DNA from 2 places in the Bacillus mojavensis genome. Region 2 is predicted to be linked to the other one. Evidence: riboswitches for the same ligand, from Rfam matches in the RefSeq annotation. Region 2 holds a riboswitch; the other holds the start of a gene.
The links. Region 2 has a riboswitch for cyclic di-AMP ahead of HC660_RS02530 (dicarboxylate/amino acid:cation symporter). Riboswitches for the same ligand answer to the same signal wherever they lie in the genome.
Positions count from the first base shown of each region.

Region 1: linked by a shared signal. The riboswitch ahead of ktrA (potassium uptake protein KtrA) and the one ahead of HC660_RS02530 (dicarboxylate/amino acid:cation symporter) in region 2 are both predicted to bind cyclic di-AMP.

Region 1 is NZ_CP051464.1:2,971,486-2,978,592, reverse strand. It holds gene HC660_RS15660 (MFS transporter) at 1-886, shown strand, start outside; gene HC660_RS15655 (exo-glucosaminidase LytG) at 1,036-1,884, shown strand; gene HC660_RS15650 (YiaA/YiaB family inner membrane protein) at 1,992-2,255, shown strand; gene ktrB (Ktr system potassium transporter KtrB) at 2,292-3,629, opposite strand; gene ktrA (potassium uptake protein KtrA) at 3,636-4,304, opposite strand; cyclic di-AMP (ydaO/yuaA leader) riboswitch at 4,376-4,525, opposite strand; gene bslA (biofilm surface layer hydrophobin BslA) at 4,682-5,227, opposite strand; gene cudC (transcriptional regulator GbsR) at 5,436-5,978, opposite strand; gene betB (betaine-aldehyde dehydrogenase) at 6,179-7,107, shown strand, end outside.
Region 2 is NZ_CP051464.1:499,794-506,900, reverse strand. It holds partial or broken gene HC660_RS02560 (Fur-regulated basic protein FbpA) at 225-390, shown strand; gene fbpB (Fur-regulated basic protein FbpB) at 377-523, shown strand; gene HC660_RS02550 (acyl-CoA dehydrogenase family protein) at 552-1,694, opposite strand; gene HC660_RS02545 (hypothetical protein) at 1,824-2,159, opposite strand; gene HC660_RS02540 (ABC transporter permease) at 2,255-3,022, opposite strand; gene HC660_RS02535 (ABC transporter ATP-binding protein) at 3,015-3,941, opposite strand; gene HC660_RS02530 (dicarboxylate/amino acid:cation symporter) at 4,032-5,270, opposite strand; cyclic di-AMP (ydaO/yuaA leader) riboswitch at 5,343-5,474, opposite strand; gene HC660_RS02525 (AI-2E family transporter) at 5,523-6,575, opposite strand; gene dctP (C4-dicarboxylate transporter DctP) at 6,724-7,107, opposite strand, start outside.

The DNA of each region.
Region 1 (7,107 bases), 1.6 Mb from region 2:
ATCAGGTTATGTACGGGCTGGTTTTGGGGTTGCTTTATGTTTGCTCATCATACTGTTATTTGTAGAATATAAGGTAAAAAACCCTTTCATCTCTATTAAACAGATGCTGCTGCCTAAACCTGTGCTCGGTTTATTTATCATAGCGGCAGGAACGATTACGGTAGCTGTCAGCCTGGCAGCTTTTCAAGGCTTGCTTCGTCAAATGTATGATATTTCCCGAGATCATCTCATTCTTTTAAACATGACTCTATTGATCGGAGTGGCCATCGCGGCTATTGCGAGTGCTCTGTTATATGATAAAGTCGGACCAGGGATACTGGGGATTATAGGTTCTCTCATTCTCGTTTTTGTGAATGTTCAATGGCTTCATATGCAGTATCAATCATCTCTCTATGTGTTTGCGGCGCTGTTCATTATGCTGGCAGCAGGAACCGGTCTGACGGTCGCAGCAGGACTAATGGGAGCCGCTATGGGCGGCCCGCTTCCTGATTTGGTCAAAAGAATGACAGCTGTTCAGTTTTTAAGATTGTTTATCTATATGGGTGTGCCTATCCTGATCGGCTATTTCACGAAAAAGGATGCTGCCAGACAAAATGGATCAATGCAGGATGCGATGATGACTGCCTATCATGATCTCTTTTTGATTTCTTTTATCCTGAGCGTGCTGCTCGTTTGTTTATCGTTTTGTATGAACGCCACAGGTATGGGACACAAGCTGGCTCATAAGCCTCATGATAAAGGAAAACCAGCTCCGGAAAAACCAGCTGTTTCCGCACATGGATTGACAAAGGCTGCCGTAAAATCTCATAAAGTCATACATGATCAAGAATATCGTGATGCGCTCAGACATTTTAAACAGCACGGTCTTTCAAAAATAGATACTTGATCACTGCCTTTCCCTTGATGGGAAAGGCTTTTTGTGTACTCTCTCTCAAACTTTATCCCTAAAGAATTGAAAAATATTAGAAGTACAAGTAAAATTCTTAAAGGTAGATACTTTACACTCGTAATCTTTTAAATCGAAGGAAGGTTTTCATGGCCCGTAAAAAACTGAAAAAACGTAGACTCTTGATCTCTCTATTTTTCGTTGTATCGATTCCGCTAGCCTTGTTTGTTTTAGCGACAACTCTTTCAAAGCCAATTGAAACAGCCAAAGAACCGGAAGAAATTGATGAACAGCAAGTATTTATTGACAGCCTTTCCGGACATGCTCAAATTTTATATGAAAAATATCATGTTCTTCCCAGCATAACGATTGCTCAGGCCATACTCGAATCTGACTGGGGAAACAGCGAGCTTGCCTCTAAAGCCAACAACCTGTTTGGTGTAAAAGGAAATTATAAAGGACATCACGTCACCATGGAAACAGATGAATTTGAAAAAGGGGAAAGAAAAACGATCCGCGCGAAATTCCGCAAATACAGCACGTTTTTTGAATCAATGGATGATCACGCCAAATTATTTGTCCAAGGCACATCGTGGAATAAAAAGAAGTATAAGCCGGTGCTTGAAGCTGAGGATTATAAAGAAGCGGCAGGCGCTCTTCAAACATCAGGTTATGCCACAGACCCGGACTATGCTGGCAAAATCAGTGCCATTGTGGAAAAGTATGATTTAGATAAATACGATGAGGTGAATCCATCTCTGAAAGCTGTGGATTTAAAAGGGGCCATCAAAGACAGCGCCGTTCAAGATGTATGGTCTAAGCCTTCTACTGATGAACAATCCATTAAGCTGACCTCTGCGCAATCTTACGTTGGTAAAGATATAAAAGTTGTATCTAAAAAACAGAAAGGCCAGTCCGTATGGTACCAATTCCAAGTCAATAATAAACTGGTCGGCTGGATTGATGACTCAGCTGTTGAAATAAAGGAAGCAACCTGAGCCGTTTTTCCTGGTATTTTTATTTTTTTGTTCCATTCAGGGGAATTTGAGGTATAATATTCCACGGAAGTTATCACTTAATAACTATGCTTCAGGAGGGAACAAAGGTGCAGAAATATAGACGGAGAAACACGGTTGCCTTTACTGTATTAGCTTATTTCACTTTTTTTGCGGGAGTATTTTTGTTTTGTATTGGACTCTATAACGCTGATAATCTCGAACTCAATGAAAAAGGCTACTACATTGCAGTGATGATCCTTGTTGCGGTCGGCGCGATCCTTACACAAAAAGTGACGCGTGATAACGCGGAAGATAATGATATCATCGCGGAGCAGGAAAAAAGACAAAATCAATCTCATATTGAATCATAAAAAATCCGGCATGTAATATGCCGGATTTTTTTAACATCACCCAGTAAACACCTCGCCGTCAGGGTAACGAATATTTGATTTTTCTGTTTTCGCAAATGAAAAAACAAACGTCAACGGACCGATTCTTCCGATGAACATAATCGCAATAATGATGCATTTCCCCGCTGTTGTCAGTTCGGGAGTCAGCCCCATTGTCAGTCCGACCGTTCCGAAGGCGGAAAAGGTTTCAAAAACAATCTGGATAAACGGCGCTTGTTCTGTAATGGTCAGGACAAAAATGCCTATAAAGACGATGAACAAGCTGATAACACTGACTGCTAAGGCCTTAACGATGATCGGATATTTTATGGTACGGCGGAAAATAACTGTTTCTTTCTGCCCTCTTAAATAAGCGATGACAGACATTAAAATCACAATGAAAGTAGTCAGCTTAATACCGCTCGCCGTTGAGGCGCTTCCTGCTCCAATAAACATCAACAACAGGACAAATACAATGGTGCCTTCTCTCATGCTGCCAAAGTCCACAGAGTTGAAGCCCGCGGTTCTCGGCGTCACTGCCTGAAAATACGAAGCCCACAGTTTATCTGGTAAATGCAAGGAACCAAGCGTGCCGGGGTTGCTGTACTCTAAAATAAAGATGATCAGCGTAGCAGCAATATTTAAAATGAACGTTCCCGCAAGCATCAGTTTCGTATGTAATGAAAAGGCTTTGAAACGCCGATTTTTCAGGATGTCAAAAAGCACCGTAAACCCGATTCCCCCTGTGATAAATAAGAAAGTAATGACAAGGTTGACTGTAGGATCACCAACGTAGCTCATTAAATTATCCGGCCACAAAGAAAAACCGGCATTGTTAAAAGCGGATATCGCGTGAAACAGACTGGCAAACAATCCCGACGCCCAGCCATACTGGGGCACAAGCCGGATGGATAAGATCAGTGCGGCGATCAATTCGATACTGATTGAAAACAGAAACAGGACTTTGACAAGGCCTATCACGCCGCCGATTGTCGGCTGGTTTAAGGCCTCCCGGACCAGCATTCGTTCTTTCAATCCGATTTTTTTTCCTAAAATCATGACGATCAGAACAGCAAATGTCATAAAGCCAAGCCCGCCGACTTGAATCAGACCCATGATGACAGTTTGCCCGAACACCGTAAATTCTGTCCCCGTGTCAACAACTGCAAGCCCGGTAACAGTTGTGGCAGAAGCCGCTGTAAAAAGAGCATCTATCCATGACAACGGCTTCGCAGTAGAAATCGGGAGCTTTAACAAAAGAGAGCCGATAATAATAGTAAGAAAAAAACCAATCGCAAGCACTTGCGGGGGAGAAAAACGAACCCACTTGATTACAGTTTCCTTATGAAGTCTCACCTTTGTCTACATCCCTTCGTTTTCGAAGCGTTTAATATCCTTTTTATGACCCATCATCACCAGGCAGTCTTGTTCGTAAATCATCTCTTCCGGTGCAGGAGAAAGGCGAACATCTCCATTATGTTTAATTGCCAGGATGGTACATCCGTATTTCGCTCTAACATTCAGATCATGAATGGATTTGGAATTCAGTTTTCGTGTTGCCAGCAGCTCAACAATACTGTAATCATCGGATAAGTCGATATAATTCAAGACATTTTCATCAGAGAGACTTTGTGCGATTTTAACGCCCATATCCTTTTCCGGATGAATAATGCGGTCGGCGCCGATTTTTTCCAGCACCTTATGGTGATAATAATTTTGAGCCTTCACCCAAATATTTGGAATGTGAAGCTCTTTCAATAGCAAAGTGGTCAGTGTGCTCGCTTGAATATTCGCCCCAATAGCAACAACGACATATTCGAAATTACGAATTCCCAGTGAAAGCAATTCGTTTTCTTCAGTGGCATTGGCAATGACCGCATGGGTTGCGTAGGAAGCGAAGGCATTGACCTTTTCTTCATTAATATCAATGGCAAGGACCTCATGGCCCATTCTGTGAAGCTCTTTGCAAATGCTTCCCCCGAACCGTCCAAGCCCGATTACGGCAAATTGCTTGTTTTTTATTCTTCCCAATGTTCAAGACTCCCTTAATAAAATTAGCGTTTTGAAGTAAAAAAGACCATTACAAAGAATGGTCACAATAGACCTCCTCTCTGTATACGCCTACGAGGTTAGCTGTCGGATTAGGGATTCAGAGTACCCCTTCTTACTAAGTAAGATTCACCCCAAGGCCGTTTTGTGAAACAGCCAATCATTGGTTTCCCCGTTCGTTTTTGATTAAGCGGTAAAAGAGACTTTATGAAATTGAACACTCAAGAATTTACTCCTGTTTCTAGTGTTTGTCAATTTAAATTTAAAACAAGTGAAAAGATAGCTGGAAATAGAGGGAAAAGCGGGAGAAAGAAGTCAATAAACGTAAAAAAGACCGGCACAAAGCCGGCCCTCTGGGATTACTTACAGCCGCATGGCTGAGTCGGAGGTGTGCTGCGCTTAGCCACATCGATGCTGGCTTCCGCGTAAAATTTATTTCCGATGCTCAGTGATTTGTTTTCTGCACGGAAAGTATATGTACCAGCGGCAGGAAGTGTTTTGTTATTCAGTTTTAACTTAAATTCACCAGCGCCTAATAAATCAAGAGCCAGAGGTACTCTTACTGTTTTACCGTTATTGAGGATTTGTGTTTCGCGCAATGCATTTCCGTTCATCGTATCTTTTGTATTTGCTGTAAATCCGCTTGGCAATGTAAATTCCATTACGCCAAGGCTGAGAAGCGTGTTTGGACGGTATGTCAATTCGATATCAGAGAAAGACCATTCTGTTTTGCTCGTTCCTGTAATTGTTGCAAACAATGAAGCTGATGATTGAGTTCTCATCGTAGACTCAGTATGAGCAGAAGATGACTTAGATTCAGCTGCAAATGAAGCTGAAGGTGCAGAAACGAGTAAACCGAGACTTAATACACTGATAGCTAAAGAAGATAATAACTTGCGTTTCATAACAAAAATTCCCCCTAATAAGTGATAAAGATTAAAGGCCTGCCTCTGCTTTTCCACCTCCTCTTAAAGGCCAAATACAAATTTTACCTACATAAAATTACCATCAAATAAAATGGAAGTAAATGGGGTGTTTTTCCTGTATTTTTAAAATTTGTAGTAATTAAAGTGAAAAAACAAAAAAACGTCCGGTTTTCCAGACGTTTCTTAATTATTTTGTTTCAATTGGTATAAATTTAAAAATCTCTCCGCTCTGCACTGATTCAGCAAGACGTTTCAGCCAATCGTAGTAGGCTTTAGAACTTTCCAGCTGCTCGTATAAACGCTGCGCTTCATTCTTCATTTCCTCACTGAGCGTTTCCTTTTGCAATACCTCTTGTAAATCAGCCTGAGCCTCCTCAATTGCTGATACATTCACCTGAACTTCCCGTTCCCATTTTGGCGGAAAGAAATTTGTGAAAAATTTAAAGAAATCTTTTTCGGCTACAAATGTGTGCTTGCGGATGCCTCGGTGAAATGTCTTTTTCACGACATTTAAATCCTGCAGCTTTTTGACACCTGTACTCATACTGGGCTTGCTCATTTGCAGCTCCTCCCGCATTTCGTCAAGCGTCATCTCGTCCCGCATGTACATCGTTCCATATAATATCCCGACACTTCGGGTAATTCCGTAAAGATCCATTGTTTCAGCAATGGAGTCAATAACAAGATCCCGTGCCTGTTCTATAGCTGCAAATTCTGGATTTTCATCCATACTGACCCTCTTTTCCTTTAGAAAATTAAATTCGTTAAGTCATTTCTTTATGTTCTTTATCTTAACGAAACCTAGAGAAAAGTCAAAACGAAAAATCACAATTAGGGCTTTGACAGTTTAAAAACCATATGTTAGATTAAGGTTGTTAAAAACATTAAATTTTTATTTAACAAACTTTATTTTCGTCAAGGAGGACTTAGATGAGTCAAACATTATACATTGACGGTGAATGGATCAGTGCCGAAAAAGGGCAGGTCCGCAGTATTATTAATCCATTTAATCAAGAAGAAATTGCAACAGTTAGCGAGGGCGGACGTGAGGATGCCGTTAAAGCAATTGCTGCCGCACGAAAAGCTTTTGACACAGGAGAATGGCCTTCTCTTTCAGGGCTTGAACGCGGAAAAATAGTTCTGAAAATTGCGGAATTAATCAGACGCGATCTAGACGAGCTGGCCGAGCTCGAATCCCTTGATACGGGAAAAACACTTGAGGAAAGCAAAGCCGATATGGACGATATCGCCAATGTTTTTCAGTATTATGCTGGTCTGGCAGATAAAGATGGAGGAGAGATCATCTCATCTCCAATCCCTGATTCAGAAAGCAAAATCATCAGGGAGCCAATTGGCGTATGCGGACAAATCACGCCGTGGAATTATCCGCTTCTGCAAGCAAGCTGGAAAATCGCCCCGGCTTTAGCGGCAGGCAATACAATTGTCATGAAGCCGAGTGAGATCACACCGCTGACGACAATGAAAGTCTTTAAGCTGATGGAGGAAGCCGGAGTTCCAAAAGGTGTCGCAAACCTTGTGTTGGGACCGGGCGCCACAGTGGGTGATGAGCTTGCTGTAAACAAAGACGTTGACTTAATTTCGTTTACAGGCGGAATTGAAACAGGCAAAAAAATCATGCGGGCGGCAAGCGGCAACGTCAAAAAAATCGCGCTTGAGCTTGGAGGGAAAAATCCAAATATCGTTTTCAAAGACGCAGACCTGGAAGTCGCGGTTGATCAGGCGCTAAACGCTGTATTTTTCCACGCCGGCCAAGTATGCTCCGCCGGGTCCCGATTGCTTGTAGAAGAAGACATTCATGATCAATTTTTAGCAGAGCTTGTCAAACGGGCGAAACGCAT
Region 2 (7,107 bases):
ATAGTATGGTTAAAAACATGAAAAATAGCAGCAGCGGTTCTCAACGGGAAGGGAAATTTCGACAGCAAATTATTGCCCGGGAAACTTTTTGTCGATATGTTGAAGGTTTGCTTACTTATGAAAGAATAGGACTGTTTTCACCTTTACAGGCTGTGGCGGACATTGTATACTGATGTTAATTGATAATGATTATCAATATCGATTGATTGGAGGTTGGTGACACAATGACACCTCAGTCTGCAGAAATCAGAAAAAAACATCTCATTCATCTGTTAATACAGAATGGTATATACAAAAAGTCAACGCGACATTTATATGAATTGTCGCTGATGGAGCTGGAAAGGGAATATCAAACATTGTCAGGAGGCGCCAGGGCATGCCAAAGCGTAAAATAAAAACCTACCAACAGCTGATCCAGGAAAACAAAGAGGCGATCATGGGCAATCCAAAGCTGATGAACGTCATTTACGACAAAATTGACCGCAAGCATCAGAAAAATCTCCAGGAACAAAACAATACATAAAAAAGAGCCGGCAAAGGCTCTTTTTTATTTAATGAAAGGCTTCTGCGGCCAGCTTTTGAATAACCGCGTCGTCCATCGGCGGGTTATGGAGACCTGCGCGCACATCCCGGTAATAGCGCTGAAGCGGGTTGGTGCGTTCAAGGCTTTTGGCCCCGACAATTCTCATCGCTTTGTCTACAACAGAAAGCGCGGCGTTTGTAACGATATGTTTTGCCGCACCGAGCTCATTCTTCAAGTAAGGGCGGCGCTCCGGATCGTCATACAATTCAGCCGCATGAAAAAGAAAATGCTTGGCATTCAGCAGCTCAAGCTCCATTTCGCCTGTTCTTTGCTGAACGGCCGGAACGTCCTTGATCGGCCCCTTCAAACTATTTGGCGAATACTCGGAGGCAAAACGCACCGCATAGTCTCTGGCGGCCTGAGCCACACCAAGATAAACCGCCGGAATATGGAGCAGCCAGCCGTTTGGCTTTGCTCCCCGCGGCCCTTGAAGCAGTTCCACCAGTTTATTGTCATCGAGCGTTACCTCGTTTAATACAAGATCATGGCTGCCAGTAGCCCGCATCGCCATCATATCCCATGTTTCTTCAATTGTTACACCAGGATCATTTTTATGAACCAACACCACACCTGTTGTTTGTTTTTCTTCAATCCATGCCGTTACTAAAAAATAATCAAGCGCTTGCGACATTGTCGTAAACGTTTTTCTTCCATTCACCACCCATTTGCCGTCCTTTTTGACGGCAGCAGTCCCGGGGCGCCCTCCCCTGGTCGGGCTCCCGGTTTTCGCTTCTGTCGCCGCTCTATTGATCACGGCGCCGTTTTGAACTTCCTTTGCGATAAACGCAAACACATCTTCATCCCAGCTGTTTCCTTCTCCGAGCTCTCCCATCACGCTTAAATGCCAGCCGATGCTCAGAGCTGCAGGAGCATCTCCTTGTGCAAGCCGCTCTTGAAATAGCAGCATGTCATAAACAGATATTCCTGCTCCTCCATGGGATTTCGGCACGGTTATCGCCGTATATCCCGAATCACGCAATTTCTGGATTTTTTCGGCAGGAAATCGTCCCTGTTCATCATCCTCAGCGGCTGTTTGCTGAAATTCATCCGCTAGCTGTCCTATTTTCTCTATCCATTGCCGCTGTTTTTCGTTCCGTACAAATAATGACATCCGGCAGCCCCCCCATTTTTTCAATTCCGATAAATTTAATATGTATTATAGATTTCCAGCCTTGATTCCGCAACTGTTAACATTTTGTCCACTATAGAAAAACACGCCGTTCCCAAGGGAACAGCGTGTTTAAACCGGATTTGCATCCCGGTCTTGTTTCATACCGAGATAAATAAGCATATAAGTCAGGTAACCCATTGTCATGACCAATCCGCCGAAGAAAAAACTTGAGAAGATCGGCTCTTCAAAGGCCGTAACTGCCGCAAGCACAATCCAGCTTGCATACAGATAAATGATAAAATAACGGATACCCGTCTTCATTTTATATATCATGTACAGCCCCACGAGAGAAAACAACCCCAGCGCGAGCCTGAAATACACAAGATGTTCAAACTGGAACATAAATGACACAAATGAGAATCCAAGCAGCAATACAATCGGTAAAGCGGTAATAAAGTTTCTCAATTCGAGACACCTCCGTCAGTACCTTTATTATAAACCAAAACATCGTTTGATATTGATTTACGTGAGCTTTTTCACAAAAATGTCATTCCTTGCCTTTAGATTCGAACATCCCGTTTGCAGAAGCTCCACCAGGCAACGGCAATGAAGAAAACAGCATGAATTACAAGTATCCCTACAGAGAACAATGGTGTCATGCCTGAAAACAGAGCCGTTTGTCCGCTTTTGTATTGAGTAAAGTCTGTGTTTGCAAAAAGCAAAAAGCTTCCCCATTTGTTTTCAAACAGCTTCATGATTTGCACAAGTGAACTTGCTCCATATAAAACGACAAAGGAAACGACAACTGAAATGGCGCTGTTGCGGAACAGTGATGAACAAAGCAAACCGAATAATCCCATCAGCACCGCTTCAAGCCAGTTTGTGCCAATTAGTTCCAATGTATTGATGAACAATGTTTTTGATTCAGATGTCACGGACGTGCCAAAAAAGACAAGACCGAATAATAAAGCCAGAATGTAGTATGTCAGATAAAGATAGAAGCTGACCATTATAACTGTCATTAATTTCGACCAAAAAACCTTTTGCCGCTTGACCGGGCGAATGAGCAGAAATTTAATTGTCTTTTTATCAAATTCATTAGAAATAATCGTGGCTGCAATCACAATGGTTAGCGCCTGCAGCAAGATATTCAGGCTCGGTGTATAGGAAAAGTAGCCGATGAAGTTTTCGTCAGTTCCGGCACTGATGACGATCCGTTTAATGATCAGCGCCATAAAAAATTGAAAAACGGCCATCAATATAAGCGAAACAAATGTGACTTTTCGATTAAAGAGTTTCATATGTTCATTCCATATTAATTTAGACAAGCTCTTCTCCCTCCTCTTGATGAGCGGTTGTCGCTTTTATAAATTCATCTTCCAGTGACTGCGTATAAGTCATAATTGAAAATACGTTCAGTCCTTGTCCGACTAGTGAGCGGTTCAGCTCTGGTATATTTTCTTTCGCTATATCCACCACGATGGAGCCGTCTTTACGTTCAGCTGTGTACCCATTGCCCACCAGCCAAGCGATCGCTTTTTCCGCCGGCTGCACTTCAATAACGGCTTTTTCCGTTTTCTGACCGGCTCCATTCAGGCTCACTTCTGCTTTGATCTCGCCTTTTTGTATGATGATGACACGGTCACACAGGTCTTCAACTTCACGCAATAAATGAGTGGCGAATAAAACCGCCGTTCCTTCCTCTTCGGCGAGCTCCTTAATATGGTCGCGAAAATCCTTCATACCGGCAGGATCAAGACCGTTTGTCGGCTCATCTAAAATGAGAAGCTTCGGCCGGTGAAGAATGGCCTGAGCAATGCCGAGACGCTGGCGCATGCCGAGTGAGTAGGTTTTCACCTTATCATCAATTGCTGACGTCAGCCCGACTCGTTCCACAACTTCGTCCAGTCTTTCATCATCTATTTTTTTGTGCATATTTGCAAAGTGTTTGAGGTTTTCCCAGCCTGACAGGTACGGGTAAAACTCAGGGTTTTCCACAATCGCACCGACAGCTTCCATCGCTTGTTCGAACTCAGTATCATGCTTGAATCCGTTGATGGCTACGCTTCCGCTGTTTTGTTTTAACAGCCCGACGATGATGCGGATAAGTGTCGTTTTTCCGGAACCGTTCGGACCGAGAAGACCGATAATCTCTCCCTGCCTGACGTCCATGCTGATCTGTTTTAAAATCTGTTTAGACCCTATTTTTTTATCAAGGCCTTCAATATGTAAAATCGGCTCAGCCATAAAGCCTTCCTCCTTTTTCGACAAAAAATAAACAGTGCCTAAAAATAGGCACTGTTTGTATTATAGCATTTGTTGCTTCCAAATGTTTGGTTAAACCGATAGAGTCGGTGCTTGCTCTGTCTGTTTGTTCTTTTCTGTTTCTGTAATGATGACGGCACAGGCCGCGTCTCCTGTTGTGTTGACCACTGTACGAAGCATATCGAGCAAGCGGTCTATTCCGAGGATCAAACCGATGCCCTCAACAGGCAGGCCGACTGATTGAAGCACCATGGCGAGCATAATCAAGCCGACTCCCGGAACACCCGCGGTTCCCACACTTGCTAATACAGCCGTCAATATCACCATCAGCAATTGCGTAAATGTAAGATCATGTCCGAATACCTGTGCAATAAAGATGGTGGCCACCCCTTGCATAATGGCTGTACCGTCCATGTTAATCGTCGCGCCGAGCGGCTGAACGAAGCTGCTGATCGGCTCAGGCACTTTTAGTTTTTTCTGGGCTACATCCATTGATACCGGAAGCGTTGCATTGCTGCTTGAGGTACTGAACGCAACGACCATAACTTCTGAGAAATCTTTAAAGAACGTAATCGGATTTCTTTTTGCTAAAAGGGCCACTGTTGAACCGTAGGTGACGATTGCATGTATGACAAGAGACAGCGTAACAACAATCATGTACAGCCCCATCGCTTTTATTGCACTTAATCCCTGGCTGCCGATAGCTGTCGCAATGAGACCAAACGTGCCGTATGGCGCAAACTTCATGACTAGGTTGACCAGATACATCATCAGTTCATTGCCCTGCTCAACGACTTTCAAAAGCATATCTGCTTTTTTGCCTAGCATCGTAATCCCGAGTCCGACAAAAATGGAAAACACGATAATTTGGAGCATATTTCCTTCAGTCATCGCTTGAACGGGATTGGCCGGAATCATGTTCAGAAGTGTGTCAGCAATACTCGGTGCTTCTTCTGCCTCAAATTTAGCGGATGAGACATCATAAGTGCCGAACTCACCCGGCTTAATGACAAGCGCCAGTATAAGCCCGATCGTAATCGCCACCGCTGTTGTGATGAGAAAATAAGAGATGGCCTTCACACCGATTCTGCCAAGCTTTTTAGGATCGCCAAGCCCGGCAACTCCTAATGTAAGAGAGAAAAAAACAATCGGTACGACAAGCATTTTGATGAGGTTTAAAAAGATGGTGCCAAGAGGGCCAAATACAAACTTATTCAAATTTTCAAATAATTCAGGTGATGTTACGTTCAAAATAATCCCCGTGACGGCGCCCAGAACCAATGCAATGATAATCTTTGTTGCCAGTTTCATCCGCATTCCTCCTTTTTTGAAAAAAAGCCCGCGAGAGACTCCCGCGGGCTTTGGCTGTATCATAAAACCACAGGATTCTCTCTTCACGCTGATGAGGTTAGCTGCCGGGTTCGGACGAAGAGATGTCCGTTTTTCAGATGAAAAATAAACCCCAAAAGATTGGGTCCCCCACTCCTTTTAAAAAGGATTAAGCGTGTGGCTTACTATTGTATGATGTAGTTTATTTATACAGAAAAGATCCAATTTTGTAAACTATTTTTTGTTACTTTTTTCTCGGAATCTTTTGGGCCCATCTTCCTTGTTCGTCACATCAAGTATATCAAGAAGAAATACAAAGATCGGAATTCCGATAATTAAGCCCCAAATGCCTAGAAAATGCTCAGAAAAAATCAGGACTGTAAATGTGAAAAAGATCGGCAGCTCTGTTTTCGCTGACATCAGCTTCGGATTGAGGAAATATGTCTCAATCGCATGGATGGCGAAAATGACAAGCACAATGTAGAGCACATACATTCCGCCGCCTGTGCTGTACGCAATAATACTGAGCGGAATCAGGGAGATGACAACGCCTGCTACCGGGATCAATCCGAGAAAGAAAACCATGATGGAGAGTCCCAACAGCTGAGGGAAATGCATAATCCAGAGCGCAATAAAAGTCAGTATACAGTTCACGAGGGCGATGATAAATTGTGCCTCAAGCACCTTGCCGAACGTTCTCGCGAATTTTCCTCCGAAAAAAGCAATCTCATTATAAAACACAGCAAGCTTGCTCGTTTTAAACTGCTCCATAAATTCAGACAGCCGTTTTTTCTCAAATAAGAAGAACATGCTGAGAATGAGCGCCATCACGATCTGCAAGCCGAATGTGCTGATATCGGCCAGATACGTATAAAGTACATTGAAACCCTCTTTGACATACGAACTGATATTGATATCTCCGAAAACACTTGTGATCTCATCAAAGAAAGGAATGCTGCTTGGATGATACGCAATATGTTTAATTTGCTTGATCAGCTGCTGAATCTGTGCGGCAACGACCGGATAAAACACAAACCCTCCGACTGTAAGCAGCACGGCCAGCAAAATGTAGAGAAATGTAATGACAATCCGCTGGCTCACTCGGAAGAAACGGCTCAAAAACTGCCGGACGACAAGCTCCAAACGATCCATAAGAAATGTGAAAATGAAGGTCAGCAATATTAAGTTGATCATGCTCTTAAATAGATATAACACACCAGTTAACACGACAAAGATGGAAAAACGCCTTACTCCCGGGTGCTGAAAAAATTTTACTAAAGCGGCCATTTATACACTCCTGTTAGGACAAACGTCCTTCACTCAATATAGTATCCATTTGTAAATTATATAACAAAAAAATGCTGAGGTCTCTGTCCAAACCTTAATAATTTCTAAACAATGAAAAAAACGGCCCCATGGATGGGCCGCTCTTTTTTTAAACTGCTGTTTTCATTTTTTTCAAGCCTTCCACAGCCTCTACGCTTTTTGCTTCATCGAATTCTTTTTCACTTTTTGCAACGATGATTGTGGCGATTCCGTTTCCGATCAGGTTCACAATCGCTCTTCCTTCACTCATGAAACGGTCGACACCGAGCAGAAGCGCAAGGCCCTCAAGCGGGATGACCTGAAGGGCTGAGAGGGTTGATGCAAGAACGATAAATCCGCTTCCTGTCACACCGGCTGCTCCCTTCGAAGTCAGCATCAGAACGAGGATAATCGTTATTTGCTGCCCGATGCTGAGATCCACTCCAAACACTTGAGCCAGAAAGACAGTCGCCATTGATAAATAAATGGATGTTCCGTCTAAGTTAAACGAATA